Regions from separate parts of the Rhizobium sp. 10N414 genome, predicted to be linked through region 1. Evidence: predicted binding sites of a transcription regulator. Region 1 holds the regulator's gene; each other region holds the start of a gene.
What was found. Region 1 encodes LexA, which represses DNA repair genes until DNA is damaged. Its sites were predicted from a motif close to TGTTCNNNNTGTGTTCNG; they were not measured.

Region 1 (4,161 bases):
CGGCGCCTTCGCCGCTTCTCTTGTCACCGATGAGCGACGTGCGATCTCGCAGGAATCGACCGAGGCTCTGCGGCAGGCGGGGCTGGCTTCATATCGTGGCAATCTCCGGCCTCAACATGGCGCTGTCTGCCGGCATCTTCTTCGTCGGCCTGCGCCAGTTGCTGAGCCTGTTTCCATCGTGCAGGCATACCCGACCAAGAAGATTGCCGCTGCCGGAGCGCTCGTGGCGCTGACGACCTACTACATGATCTCGGGCTTCGCGGTATCGGCGGAGCGTGCATTCATCATGATGGCGATCATGCTCGCCGCGGTGTTCTTCGATCGCCCGTCGATAAGCTTGCGCGACATTGCCTTGTCCGCGTGGGTGATCCTACTCCTGTCACCATCCGAGGCCCGGGGCCCGAGCTTCCAGATGTCGTTTGCGGAGACGCTTGCCCTCGTCCCGGGTTACGCGATCTGGTCAAGAAGGCCGCCGCGCGAACATCCCTTGCTGCAGGTCGCCGCAGTAAAGCCCGTCGTTTTCATCATACGCTTCTTTGGTGGCATCCTGCTGACCTCGATGATCGGCGGCTACTCGACCGCGCTTTTCGCCGTCGAGCACTTCCACCGGCTCAGCGCTTATGGTCTGCCGGCAAATCTCATGGCCATGCCGGTGATCTCTTTCGTGGTGATGCCGATGGGCATGTTCGCTATGCTGCTGACACCGTTTGGCCTCGACGTCATTCCGTGGAAAATTGCCGGTTTCGGGCTCGACATCGTGATCGCCATTGCCCAGATGGTCTCGGCCTGGGGCGGCAATATCGATATCGGCAGATTGCCGGGTTGGTAATTTCCTGTGGCGGTTGCAGGGTTCCTCTTACTTGCCCTTCTGCGCACCAAGATCCGCTACCTCGGCGCGGGTATTGCGGCGCTGGCAACAGTGCTTGTTGCGGCTGCGCCGAGCGAACCGCCGCCCGACATCGTCATTGCTGAAGACGGCAATCTCGTCGCGATTGTGAGAGGACAAGTCCTTGCACCGAACCGGCCGCATCCGCCTGACTTCATTTTCGACCAATGGCGCCGCGGAGCTAGATCAACCACCGCAATTGTTGGAGGGTGTCAACGCTATCAGGCGGCGGGACAGTCAAGGCAGATCGGAAAGGTTATCTGCCGTGGAATTGCGCAATGCCCGCGATGCGTTACGTCAGGCTGCGACGAGCACTGAGAACCGATTTGTATGCCTGAAAGGCGCCTGGTGCACAGCCACGCACGATAGCGGCTACGTCGTGACGATCGTCGAAAATCCCGCTTACTTCGGCGCTGCCGGCGATACGGCCGATATCGTCGTGACACCCGCTCGCCTCCGCACGACGGGGTGCCGGTCAGGCGCACTTTTGTTCACCGGCGAAACCTTGCGTCGCTTTGGTGCCGCTGAGGTAAGGATCGACGATCAAGGTAGCCCGGTCGTCACGACGGACTATACGAGGCTCGACCGCCCTTGGATCCGCCATCGGGCGTATAATTGGCGAAGCGGCACCTTTGACGGCGAGCCGCTTGCCTTCAATGATAGCGGCGAATGAGGCCGACAAGCTTGCCCTGGACCTTGACACGGTCAGGCCCGAAAATGCGCGTCTCGTAAGCCGGGTTCGCCGCCTCAAGTGCAATGGAGGCGCCTTTCCGGCGGAAGCGCTTGAGCGTCGCTTCCTCATCATCGACAAGCGCAACAACGATGTCGCCGGCATTGGCGGTGCTGCCGTTGCGGATGATTACCGTGTCGCCATCAAAGATGCCGGCCTCGATCATCGAGTCGCCCTTGACCTCAAGCGCATAGTGCTCGCCTGGGCCAAGCATGTCCGCCGGAATCGTGATGTCATGGGTATTGTTCTGAATTGCCGAAATCGGTACGCCGGCAGCAATCCGTCCCATGACCGGTACAGAGGCAGAACCGCCGTTGTCACCCTGCGGCGCTGGCTTCGGCGCCACAACTGGCTGTGGTTTGCCGAGGCTGCCTTCGATAACGCTCGGCGAAAAACCGCGGCGGGGCTGCAGGCTCGGGTTATATGCCTCGGGCAGTTTGATGACTTCCAGAGCGCGGGCTCGATTCGGCAGTCGGCGAATGAAGCCCCGTTCCTCCAGCGCGGTAATCAGGCGGTGGATGCCTGACTTCGACGCGAGGTCCAAGGCATCCTTCATTTCATCAAAAGAAGGGGGGACACCGGACTCCTTCATTCGCTCGTGAATGAAGAGAAGAAGCTCCTGTTGCTTGCGCGTCAGCATCGAAGTTGAACCCCAGAGTCGTGAAACAAAGCCAGAACAGACACTATATGTTCCATATGTGTTCCGCAAGTACCTAAATTTTCGTAAAACTTGCCTGCAACTTGGTGAGTTTTTGCGTCTCATTTGACCGAAAGCGTAGAAGGGGGTTGCATTGTCCTGTTGCCCGGCGCACATCTTCGCAAATTCCGGAGAAGTTGCCATGAGCGAAGCACATCCGCTGGACCACATCGTGCTGCCGGTTCCAAATATCAGGCTCTCACGCGAGCGTCTCGGAAAGCTGGGATTCACCGTCGCGCCCGACGCCCGGCACCCGTTTGGGACCGAGAATGCCTGCATATTCTTCGCCGACGAAACTTATCTGGAGCCTCTCGGGGTCGCTAATGCCGAACTGCATGAAGCTTCGGCGCAGAAAGGCAATGTCTTCACCGCGCGGGACCGTGCCTTTCGATTCCGATGTGGAGACGATGGCCTGTCTGCCGTGGTCTTTGCGACGGCGGATGCCGATCGCGACCATGCCCGATTTCTGTCCGAAAAGATCAATGGCGGCGAGATGCTGCAGTTCGAGCGGCCGATGAAGATGCCCGATGGCTCGGAGGTGACGGCCGCATTCAAGCTCGCCTTTGCAGTTGACCTGCGCGCTCCCGATTTCTTTTTCTTCACATGCCAACGTGTCAACCCGCTGCCAGCCGACCGGAAAGCCCTGCAAGTGCATCCAAATGGGGTGGTTGGGATCGCAGAGATCGTGCTTGGGGCACCCGACCCCAAGGCGTTTGGACCATTCCTGCGCGCCGCCGCCCACAGCTTGGGAACGACCAATGAGGCCTTCGGTGTGAGTGTGACAACTCCGAATGCCAGAGTGAGTGTTCTCTCCCCGGATGGACTGGACGCCTACTTCGACATCCCTGCGCCTTCCGACGATCGCGGTCTGCGTGGTGTTGCCATCGTTTTCAAAGTCGGCGATCTCGCCGTGACAGAAGCGCAATTGGCTGCTAACGGGATGACCTATACGCGCAAGAACAATCGAATTCTGGTGAAGGCCGCGCCCGGACAGGGCGCTCTCTTCGCCTTCGAGGAGAAACGATGAGCCAGACAAATTCCGAAGTCGTGGTCGGCGAAGGCGCCGGCCGCGTCACCTTTTCGAATTCCGGCAAGCTGTCGCTGATTGCCGGGCCTTGTCAGATGGAGAGCCGCGAGCATGCCTTCATGGTCGCCGGTGTGCTGAAGGAACTCTGCGACAAGCTTGGTCTCGGCCTCGTCTACAAGTCCTCCTTTGACAAGGCGAACCGGACGTCGCTGTCAGCGCAGCGCGGTATCGGCCTCGAAACGGCGCTTGAAGTGTTCACCGATCTCAAGAAGGAATACGGCTTTCCTGTCCTGACCGACATTCATACCGAAGAGCAGTGTGCCGAGGTGGCCACCATCGTCGACATCCTGCAGATCCCAGCTTTCCTCAGCCGTCAGACCGACCTGCTCGTTGCCGCCGCCAAGACCGGCCGCGTCATCAACGTCAAGAAGGGGCAGTTCCTCGCGCCCTGGGACATGAAGAACGTCCTCAACAAGCTGAATTCGAGCGGAAATCCGAACATCTTGCTTTGCGAACGCGGTGCTTCCTTCGGCTACAATACGCTGGTCTCCGACATGCGATCGCTGCCTATCATGGTGGCGATGGGCGCCCCCGTGGTCTTCGACGCCACGCATTCGGTCCAGCAGCCGGGCGGGCAGGGCGGTTCGAGCGGAGGGCAGCGCGAGTTCGTGGAGACGCTCGCGCGTGCGGCGGTCGCCGTCGGCGTCGCTGGCGTATTCGTGGAAACCCACGAAGATCCTGACAATGCGCCTTCGGATGGTCCCAACATGGTCTATCTGCGGGATATGCCGCGGCTTCTCGAAAAGCTGCTGGCCTTCGAT
Region 2 (4,161 bases), on a different contig from region 1:
GCTGCGCGGGCCGCTTTCGCCGTAGCCGATGCGTTCGACGGCGTGGCCAGAACGTGTGCCCCAGTTGTCGCGGGTGGCGTCCGTCTTGTTCTGCTGGGCACGCTTCCAGCCGGGCGTCGAATAGGAGTTGGCGAAGGGGTCAGCCTTGTCGAAACGGGACTGGCCGTAGCCACCGCGACCATAGCCGCCGTAGCTCTGCTCGGCTTCCGCCACCTCGACATGCATTTCCGGCAGTTCGTCGAGGAACCGCGAAGGGATGGTCGACTGCCAGAGACCGTGGATGCGCCGGTTGGAGACGAACCAGATGTGGCAGCGGCGCTTGGCGCGGGTGATGCCGACATAGGCAAGGCGGCGTTCTTCCTCGAGGCCGGCGCGGCCGCTTTCGTCCAGTGAACGTTGGTGCGGGAACAGGCCTTCCTCCCAGCCCGGCAGGAAGACGGTATCGAACTCCAGGCCCTTGGCGGAATGCAACGTCATGATCGAGACGGCGTCGAGGTTTTCGTTCTGCTCGGCGTCCATGACAAGCGCGACGTGCTCGAGGAAACCACGCATCGACTCGAAGCTCTCCATCGAGCGAATGAGTTCCTTCAGGTTTTCGAGACGGGTCGGCGCGTCCGCCGACTTATCGTTCTTCCACATGTCGGTGTAACCCGACTCTTCAAGGATCTGCTCGGCAAGCTCAGTGTGCTGGGTGTTTTCCAGCATTTCCTGCCAGCGGCGGAATGATTGGACGACGTCGAAGAGAGCTTTGCGCGCCTTCGGCTTCAGCTCGTCGGTTTCGATCATGTCGGCGGCTGCGGCCAGCATCGGAATGTCGCGGGCGCGGGCATAATCGTGGAGGGCGCGCACCGTCGTATCGCCAAGACCGCGCTTCGGGGTGTTGATGATGCGCTCGAAGGCGAGGTCGTCGGCAGGCTGGGCGACGAGGCGGAAGTAGGCCATGGCATCGCGGATTTCGAGGCGCTCGTAGAAGCGCGGGCCGCCGATGACTCGGTAGTTGAGGCCGAGCGTCACGAAGCGGTCTTCGAACTCGCGCATCTGGAATGAGGCGCGCACGAGGATCGCCATGTCGTTGAGCAAATGCCGCTTTCCTTTGGCGTCGCCGCGTTGAAGTTGCTCGATCTCCTCGCCGATTTCCCTGGCTTCCACCTCTGAATCCCAGGATGCGTGCACCTGGACCTTGATGTCATCGGGGTCGCTGCGGTCGGTGAAAAGCGTCTTGCCGAGGCGGCCTTCATTGTGAGCGATCAGGTGGCCGGCGGCGCCAAGGATATGCGCCGTCGAACGATAGTTGCGCTCCAGCTTGATGACCTTGGCGCCCGGGAAGTCCTTCTCGAAGCGGAGGATGTTGTCCACCTCGGCACCGCGCCAGCCATAGATCGACTGGTCGTCGTCGCCGACGCAGCAGACGTTCTGCGGCTCGCCCTTTGGGCGCTGGGCAAGCAGCCGCAACCACATGTACTGGGCTGTGTTGGTGTCCTGATACTCGTCGACAAGGATGTAGTGGAAGCGGCCGTGATACTCCTTGAGAAGATCCGGGTTTTTCCGGAAGATCGCGATCGGGTGCATCAGGAGATCGCCGAAATCGCAGGCGTTCAGCGTCGAGAGCCGTTGCTGATAGGCAAAGTAGAGTTCGCGGCCCTTGCCGTTGGCAAAGGCGCGGGCGTCGCCCTCGGGAATGTCGCCAGGGCCGAGGCCCTTGTTCTTCCAGCCATCGATCATTCCGGCGAACTGCTTGGCAGGCCAGCGCTTGTCATCGAGGCCTTCCGCCTGGATCAGCTGCTTGATCAGCCGGACGACATCATCGGTGTCGAGGATCGTGAAGTCGGAGCGCAGGTTTACGAGTTCGGCATGGCGGCGCAGAAGCTTGACGCCGATCGAGTGAAAAGTGCCGAGCCAGGGCATGCCCTCGACGGCGCCGCCGACGAGCACGGCAATACGTTCCTTCATCTCGCGGGCGGCCTTGTTGGTGAAGGTCACGGCAAGGATCTGCGAGGGGAAAGCGCGTCCAGTGTTCAGGATATGGGCGATGCGCGTCGTCAACACGCGCGTCTTGCCGGTGCCCGCACCGGCGAGCACGAGTACGGGGCCTTCCAGTGTCTCGACGGCTTCGGTCTGTTCAGGGTTCAGGCCGGAAAGGTAATCGGGGCGCCCGCCGCCATCGCGAGCTGCCATGGCACGGGCGGCGAGCCTTCCGGCGGCGGGAGCGGCAGGGGCCGGTTGCTTGCGCGGCGGCTCGCCCGGCTCTTCATCGAAGAAGGGGATATCGTCGAAACTATTGCTCATGGCGCGTAATGTAGTGATTCGGGATCGAAAGACCAGAAAAGATGTTCTGCTTTCATTCCGCCCCGCACCCGCTGTCCTCAGCTTATGCAGTGCATTCGAGCAGTCCTGCCCGGGAATTGCCCATGTGCGCTGTAAGGGCGGGCTCGGTCGCGCGCAAACATCGTCAATAAAACTCAGAAAACAAAACCGTCATTTGACGTTGGCGATGAAATTCTACAACACGGCAGGCGGCGGTCGAGAGTTGCCTGACAGTAACTCAGTCTTGAATTACAATTCAGTAATGCTGGAGCAATTCGCTTGCTGGTGATCGGCAAAGAGACAATATTGTCGCAGACGCGCGGCAATTTGTCCTGCGAACGCCTCTTTCGATAGACCCTGGACCAGCCTCGAGTCCCTCTGGAGACGTGAATGCCATTTTGGAAGCAGTTTATAGTTTGCCTTGTCGTGATTGCGGCCGGCTTTGCTGGATGGGTTTTCTTCGTGCCAGGGGCTGGCGAGACGCTACGGAAGGCCGGCTTTTCAGAGGTTTCAAAGCTGGCGCCCGGTGAGGCTGCACCGAAGCCGGTGGGGAGCGAGGAAGGGCAATCGAGACGTCGCAGCGGCGGAGCAAACGCGCCCGTTCTGGTCGCCACGCAGGCCGTCGTTCGTGGTGTCGTCAATGATCGGCTGAGTGCCATCGGCACGGGCGACGCCATCCGCTCCGTGGTGGTGATGCCGCAGGCAAGCGGGACAATTCGCGAGATCCTGATCAAGTCGGGCGACAGGATCACCAAGGGGCAGGTGCTTGCAAAGCTAGACAGCGAAGAGCAGGTCATCGCTCGCGGTCAGGCCGATGTGGCGCTGAAAAGCGCCGTCGAGAAATCCAGCCTCTACCACAACATCAAATCCAGCGTGTCGCGCATGGATGTCTTCGATGCAGAAATCGCCGAGCAAGGCGCACGCCTTCAACTGCAGGCCGCCGAACTCAATCTCGAGCGTCGCAGCATTGTCGCGCCGATCGATGGCATTGTCGGCATCATCCCGGTCAACGTCGGCGACAACGTTTCGACGACGACGCCGATCGCGACCCTCGACGACCGGACCGAAATCCTGGTCGACTACTGGGTGCCGGAACGCTTCGCCAACACGATCACGGTCGGCCAGCCCGTGGAGGCAACGTCGGTGGCACGGCCAGGTCGGGTATTCTCGGGCGCGGTCGAGGCAATCGACAACCGCATTGACGCCGCCAGCCGGACAATGCGCGTGCGGGCCCGAATCGACAACGCATCGGACGAACTGCGCGCCGGCATGTCGTTCAATGTCGGGATGAGGTTTGGCGGCGACCAGTATCCCGCGGTCGATCCGCTCTCAATCCAGTGGGATTCGCAAGGCGCGTTCGTCTGGCAGGTCGTCGACCGCAAGTCCGGCAAGGTGCGTGTCAGCATCGTGCAGCGCAATCCCGACTATATTCTCGTCAAGGCCGATCTGGACGATGGCGATGCAATCGTTACCGAAGGGCTGCAGCGTGTCCGTGAAGGCGGCGCGGTACGGGTGGCCGGCGAAGTGGCGTCGAATTCGGAGCCAGTCACGCAATGACCGTGACCGAGATGCAGGAGAAGCCGGCTTCCGGCAAACAGACCTTCACCGCGCTGTTTGTCAGGCGCCCGATCCTTGCGCTTGTCTTCAACGCCCTGATGATCGTTGCCGGCCTTGCAGCCTATGCCGGGATCGAAGTGCGCGAACTGCCCGATGTTGACCGACCCGTGGTGACGGTGCGCACGACTTTCGACGGTGCCTCGCCACAGACTATCGACCAGGAACTGACGAAGGTGATCGAGGGCGCTGCCGCACGCGTCAGCGGCCTCAAATCCATTTCCTCCAGTTCTCAGTTCGGCC
Region 3 (4,161 bases), on a different contig from region 1:
TCTTGATGCCGTAGATGGTGACGGTCACTTAGTCCTCCAGCGTTCCAGGCTTGCGTGTTGCCTTGCTGGCGGTCTTGCAAGCAATCTTCATCAGGTCGGCGCGCCGGCGAACCAGCCGTTCGGAGCTGCGCGTCACGATCAGGCCGGCCTGTGGTGCACAAATCTCGATGCTGCCGTCAGCCATGCCGGGGCGGGTGATCAACGTGGCAAGCACATCGCCTTCGCCAACCCATTCGCCGATGTTGCGTTGGAAGAGAACCGTGCCGGCCTCCGGCGCGCGGACCACCTCGATATTGTCGAGCGGGACAGCGGGGCCATCGAAAGCGGGCAGCGAGACCGGGGCATCGATTGCGCCGCGGCTTGCCAGGAATTTCCACAATCCCTCGGCATCCTTCTTCGCCATCTCGGGATAGACGTCACGCCGGCCGCGAAGCTCGACGGTGACAGACAGCTTGCCGGGCAGGCGCGATTGTTTCTCTAGGGTCTCGTATTTCCAGGCAAAACCGACGGCCTCCTCGAAGGCGGAACTCTCGCCATCGGAGAGAAGAACGGCTTCCATCTCCATCGCAGAGGCCAGATCGGCCGCCTCCGGCCAGAATGCCTCGTCGATATAGGCATATTGCAGGGATTCATCATCGCAATGCAGATCGATCACCAGATCGCAGCCGAGCGCCATATGCAGCAGCTGGCGCTTCAGTTTCTCGACGGCCGAACGGCGCTCGAGGTCCTCAAGCAACCCGTCGCGATCTTTCACCGAGATCAGCGGAAACTCCCTGTTGAAATTGGTGCGCGATCCAAGATCGAAGCGGCCCTGAAGTTCGCCGAAATGCGACTGGGCCGCCCCGATCGGATTGGCATGCGGGACGACGATGAAGTCGCTCTTGATCTGACCGGCGTTTTCCGACTGGCGCAGTCTTTCACACAGGAAGTGAACCAACGCCGTGCCCGGCAGCTCGTTGGCGTGGAGAGCCGCCTGAATGTAGACCTTCGGTGCCTTGGGATCGCTGCCATTGAAATGAAGAACCGGCAAACGCCACTCGATACCCGCCGTGTCACCGGCAATAATGATCTCGGACGTGTTCATGTCGTTCTCCGCTTGATGCCTTGTCGCAGGAGCTTTAAGCGAGTTCGATAGCTGGAGGCAAGGTGTTATCCGCGCGCATGAAGCGGCGAGCGCCCGAGCTCTTCGTAGCCTGCTTGACCCCGGCGATTGTGCAGCAGAACGAATTCGCGCGCAGCCATCACGACCGGCCTCCGCAGGGCGATCCGCGGCACCACGTCCTTGTCGCAGAGGAGCGTGGTGTGAGGTTGAAAGTTCGGGTTCAGATTGGCGTCTGCGCCCAACCGGTGCACCTCGATCGCGATCTGCACATGCAGTTGCCACAGTTCCCGTCCGCCATTGCCTTCGAGTACGATCGCGTTGTCCTGCGGCAGCAGGAAGGTGATGATATGGTCGAAGACGAGCTCGAACTGACACGCCTCGATCGCCGTTCCTGCCTGGCGTGCCGCCGCGATGACCCCTTCGGGAATGCGGGCGCTCTTGCCGACACAATAGAGCGAGACATGCACGGCCGCCGGCGGACGCGGCGATGCGAGGGGAAGGTGTTCCCGCTGTAGCCACTGCTGGATCGACACGCATTCGTCGAGCGATTGCGGATCCGGCAATATCGCAAAGAAAAGACTCTCTCTGGCGAAGCGCGATGGTTGTTGGCGCGTCTTATGCGAAGCGAAATCGAAAGATGCCTGCTAACATTTGATCTTGAAATGGCAAGAACAAAAAAAGAACATACGGGCGAGCGATCGACCGGAGCAAGCTCGTGCGACGCAAGAAACGGGTTGAATTCGGGCCGCGACGGCACGATCTTCGGAGAAGAGCAGCAGGGAGGCAATGACCCATGCAACAGGCAATGCATCACTATCTGATTTTCGAGACGAGCGGTGGCTTCTGCGGCATCGCCTGGAATGATGTCGGCATTACGCGGTTTCAGCTGCCGACGTCGAGTGCCGAGGCAACCGAGCGATTGCTCCTTCGCCGCATTCCCGGCGCCGAGCCGGCGAAGCCGACGGCTGCCGTTGCCGAAGCTGTTGCCGCAGTGAAGCGCTATTTCAGCGGAGAGCCGACGGACTTCTCAACCGTGAAGGTCGATCTCGCTGGTCAGGATGCCTTCTTCAGGCAGGTTTACGATGCTGCCCGCCAGATCGGCTGGGGCCACACGACCACCTACGGTGCGCTCGCGAAACAACTCGGCGTAGGGCCGGAGGCCGCCCGCGACGTCGGCCAGGCGATGGCGAAAAATCCGGTCGCCTTGATCATCCCCTGCCATCGCGTGCTAGCGGCCGGAAACAAGATCGGAGGCTTCTCCGCGCCCGGCGGCTCAACGTCCAAGCAGAGGATGTTGGAGCTCGAAGGCGTTAGCCTGGCGCCGCCAAAGCCGGTGCAGCAGTCACTTGATTTCTGATGGATGTCGCCTCGATTGAGGCGACTCTCAAATCATTCCCACTCGATGGTGCCGGGCGGTTTCGAGGTCACATCATACACGACACGATTGATGCCGCGCACCTCGTTGATGATGCGGGTTGCGGCGCGCCCGAGGAATTCCATGTCGTAGTGATAGAAATCCGCAGTCATGCCGTCGACGGACGTCACGGCGCGGAGCGCGCAGACGAACTCGTAAGTGCGGCCGTCGCCCATGACGCCGACGGTCTGGACAGGCAGCAGCACGGCGAAGGCCTGCCAGATGGCGTCGTAGAGGCCGGCCTTGCGGATCTCGTCGAGATAGATGGCGTCGGCTTCGCGGAGAATCTCCAGCTTTTCGCGGGTGATGCCACCCGGGCAGCGGATCGCGAGACCCGGACCCGGGAAGGGGTGGCGGCCGATGAACGAGTCGGGCAGGCCGAGCTCCTTGCCAAGCACGCGCACTTCGTCCTTGAAGAGTTCGCGCAGCGGCTCGACGAGCTGCATGTTCATGCGCTCGGGAAGGCCGCCGACATTGTGGTGCGACTTGATCGTCACCGACGGTCCGCCGGTGAAGGAAACGCTTTCGATCACATCAGGATAGAGCGTACCCTGGCCGAGGAAGTCGGCGCCGCCGAGCTTCTTGGCCTCTTCCTCGAAGGTCTCGATGAACAGGCGACCGATGATCTTGCGCTTGGTCTCTGGATCGGAAACACCCTCGAGCTCGCCGATGAACTTGTCGGATGCGTCGACGTGGATGAGGTGCAGATTGTAGTGTTCGCGGAACATGGCGACGACGTTGGCCGCCTCGTCCTTGCGCATCAGTCCGTGGTCGACGAGCACGCACGTGAGCTTGTCGCCGATCGCTTCGTGGATCAGTAGTGCTGCGACCGAGCTGTCGACGCCGCCCGAAAGGGCGCAGAGGACGCGCTTGTCGCCGACCTGCTCGCGGATCGCTTCGACCGCCTTCTGGCGATAGGCCGACATCGACCAGTCACCTTTGATGCCGGCGATGTTGTGAATGAAGTTGCCGATCAGCTTGGCGCCATCGGGCGTGTGCACGACTTCCGGGTGGAACTGCACGCCATAATATTTGCGCTTCTCGTCGGCGATGAAGGCGTAAGGCGCGTTCGGCGAAGTCGCGACGACCTTGAAGCCTTCAGGCAGCGCCGTCACGCGGTCGCCATGGCTCATCCAGACCTGATGGCGGGAGCCCTTCGACCAGAGGCCTTCGAACAGTTGGTTGTCTTCGTCGACTTCGAGGAAGGCGCGACCGAATTCGCGGTGATGACCGCTCTCGACCTTGCCGCCGAGCTGCATGCACATCGTCTGCTGGCCGTAGCAGATGCCGAAAACGGGCAGGCCGCTGTCGAAGATGATCTGGGGCGCGCGGGGCGAGCCTTCATCAACCGTCGAGGCCGGGCTGCCGGACAGGATCACGGCTTTCGGCTGCAGGCGCTTGAAGCCTTCTTCGGCGGACTGGAAGGGAACGATCTCGCAGTAGACACCCGTTTCGCGCACGCGGCGTGCGATCAGCTGGGTTACCTGGCTGCCGAAATCGACGATGAGGACGCTGTCTGGATGTGCTGTCTGGGTCATGGCGAGCCTTTAATGAAAAGCACCCGGTCTTGCAATGCGCGAAATCCCCCGGCCGAGGATTTTATTGTGCTGATTGTCCCTATCCCGCAGGGGTTAGAACCAGAATA

Region 2: a site for LexA is predicted at 2,329-2,346, ahead of AC1DE4_RS09830 (ATP-dependent helicase). Genes of this name have one in related genera too.
Region 3: a site for LexA is predicted at 1,770-1,787, ahead of AC1DE4_RS01900 (2'-5' RNA ligase family protein). Genes of this name have one in related genera too.

What each region holds. Positions count from the first base shown of each region.
Region 1 covers NZ_JBFTIN010000025.1:48,427-52,587, reverse strand. Annotated here, with positions in the region: partial or broken gene AC1DE4_RS20970 (ComEC/Rec2 family competence protein) at 1-1,559, shown strand, start outside; gene lexA (transcriptional repressor LexA) at 1,540-2,256, opposite strand; gene AC1DE4_RS20960 (VOC family protein) at 2,456-3,340, shown strand; gene kdsA (3-deoxy-8-phosphooctulonate synthase) at 3,337-4,161, shown strand, end outside.
Region 2 covers NZ_JBFTIN010000007.1:165,551-169,711, forward strand. Annotated here, with positions in the region: gene AC1DE4_RS09830 (ATP-dependent helicase) at 1-2,286, opposite strand, end outside; gene AC1DE4_RS09835 (efflux RND transporter periplasmic adaptor subunit) at 2,695-3,861, shown strand; gene AC1DE4_RS09840 (efflux RND transporter permease subunit) at 3,858-4,161, shown strand, end outside.
Region 3 covers NZ_JBFTIN010000001.1:378,143-382,303, reverse strand. Annotated here, with positions in the region: gene AC1DE4_RS01910 (ArsC family reductase) at 1-28, opposite strand, end outside; gene AC1DE4_RS01905 (M14 family zinc carboxypeptidase) at 29-1,084, opposite strand; gene AC1DE4_RS01900 (2'-5' RNA ligase family protein) at 1,150-1,635, opposite strand; gene AC1DE4_RS01895 (methylated-DNA--[protein]-cysteine S-methyltransferase) at 1,896-2,459, shown strand; gene guaA (glutamine-hydrolyzing GMP synthase) at 2,492-4,054, opposite strand; gene AC1DE4_RS01885 (5'-methylthioadenosine/S-adenosylhomocysteine nucleosidase) at 4,148-4,161, opposite strand, start outside.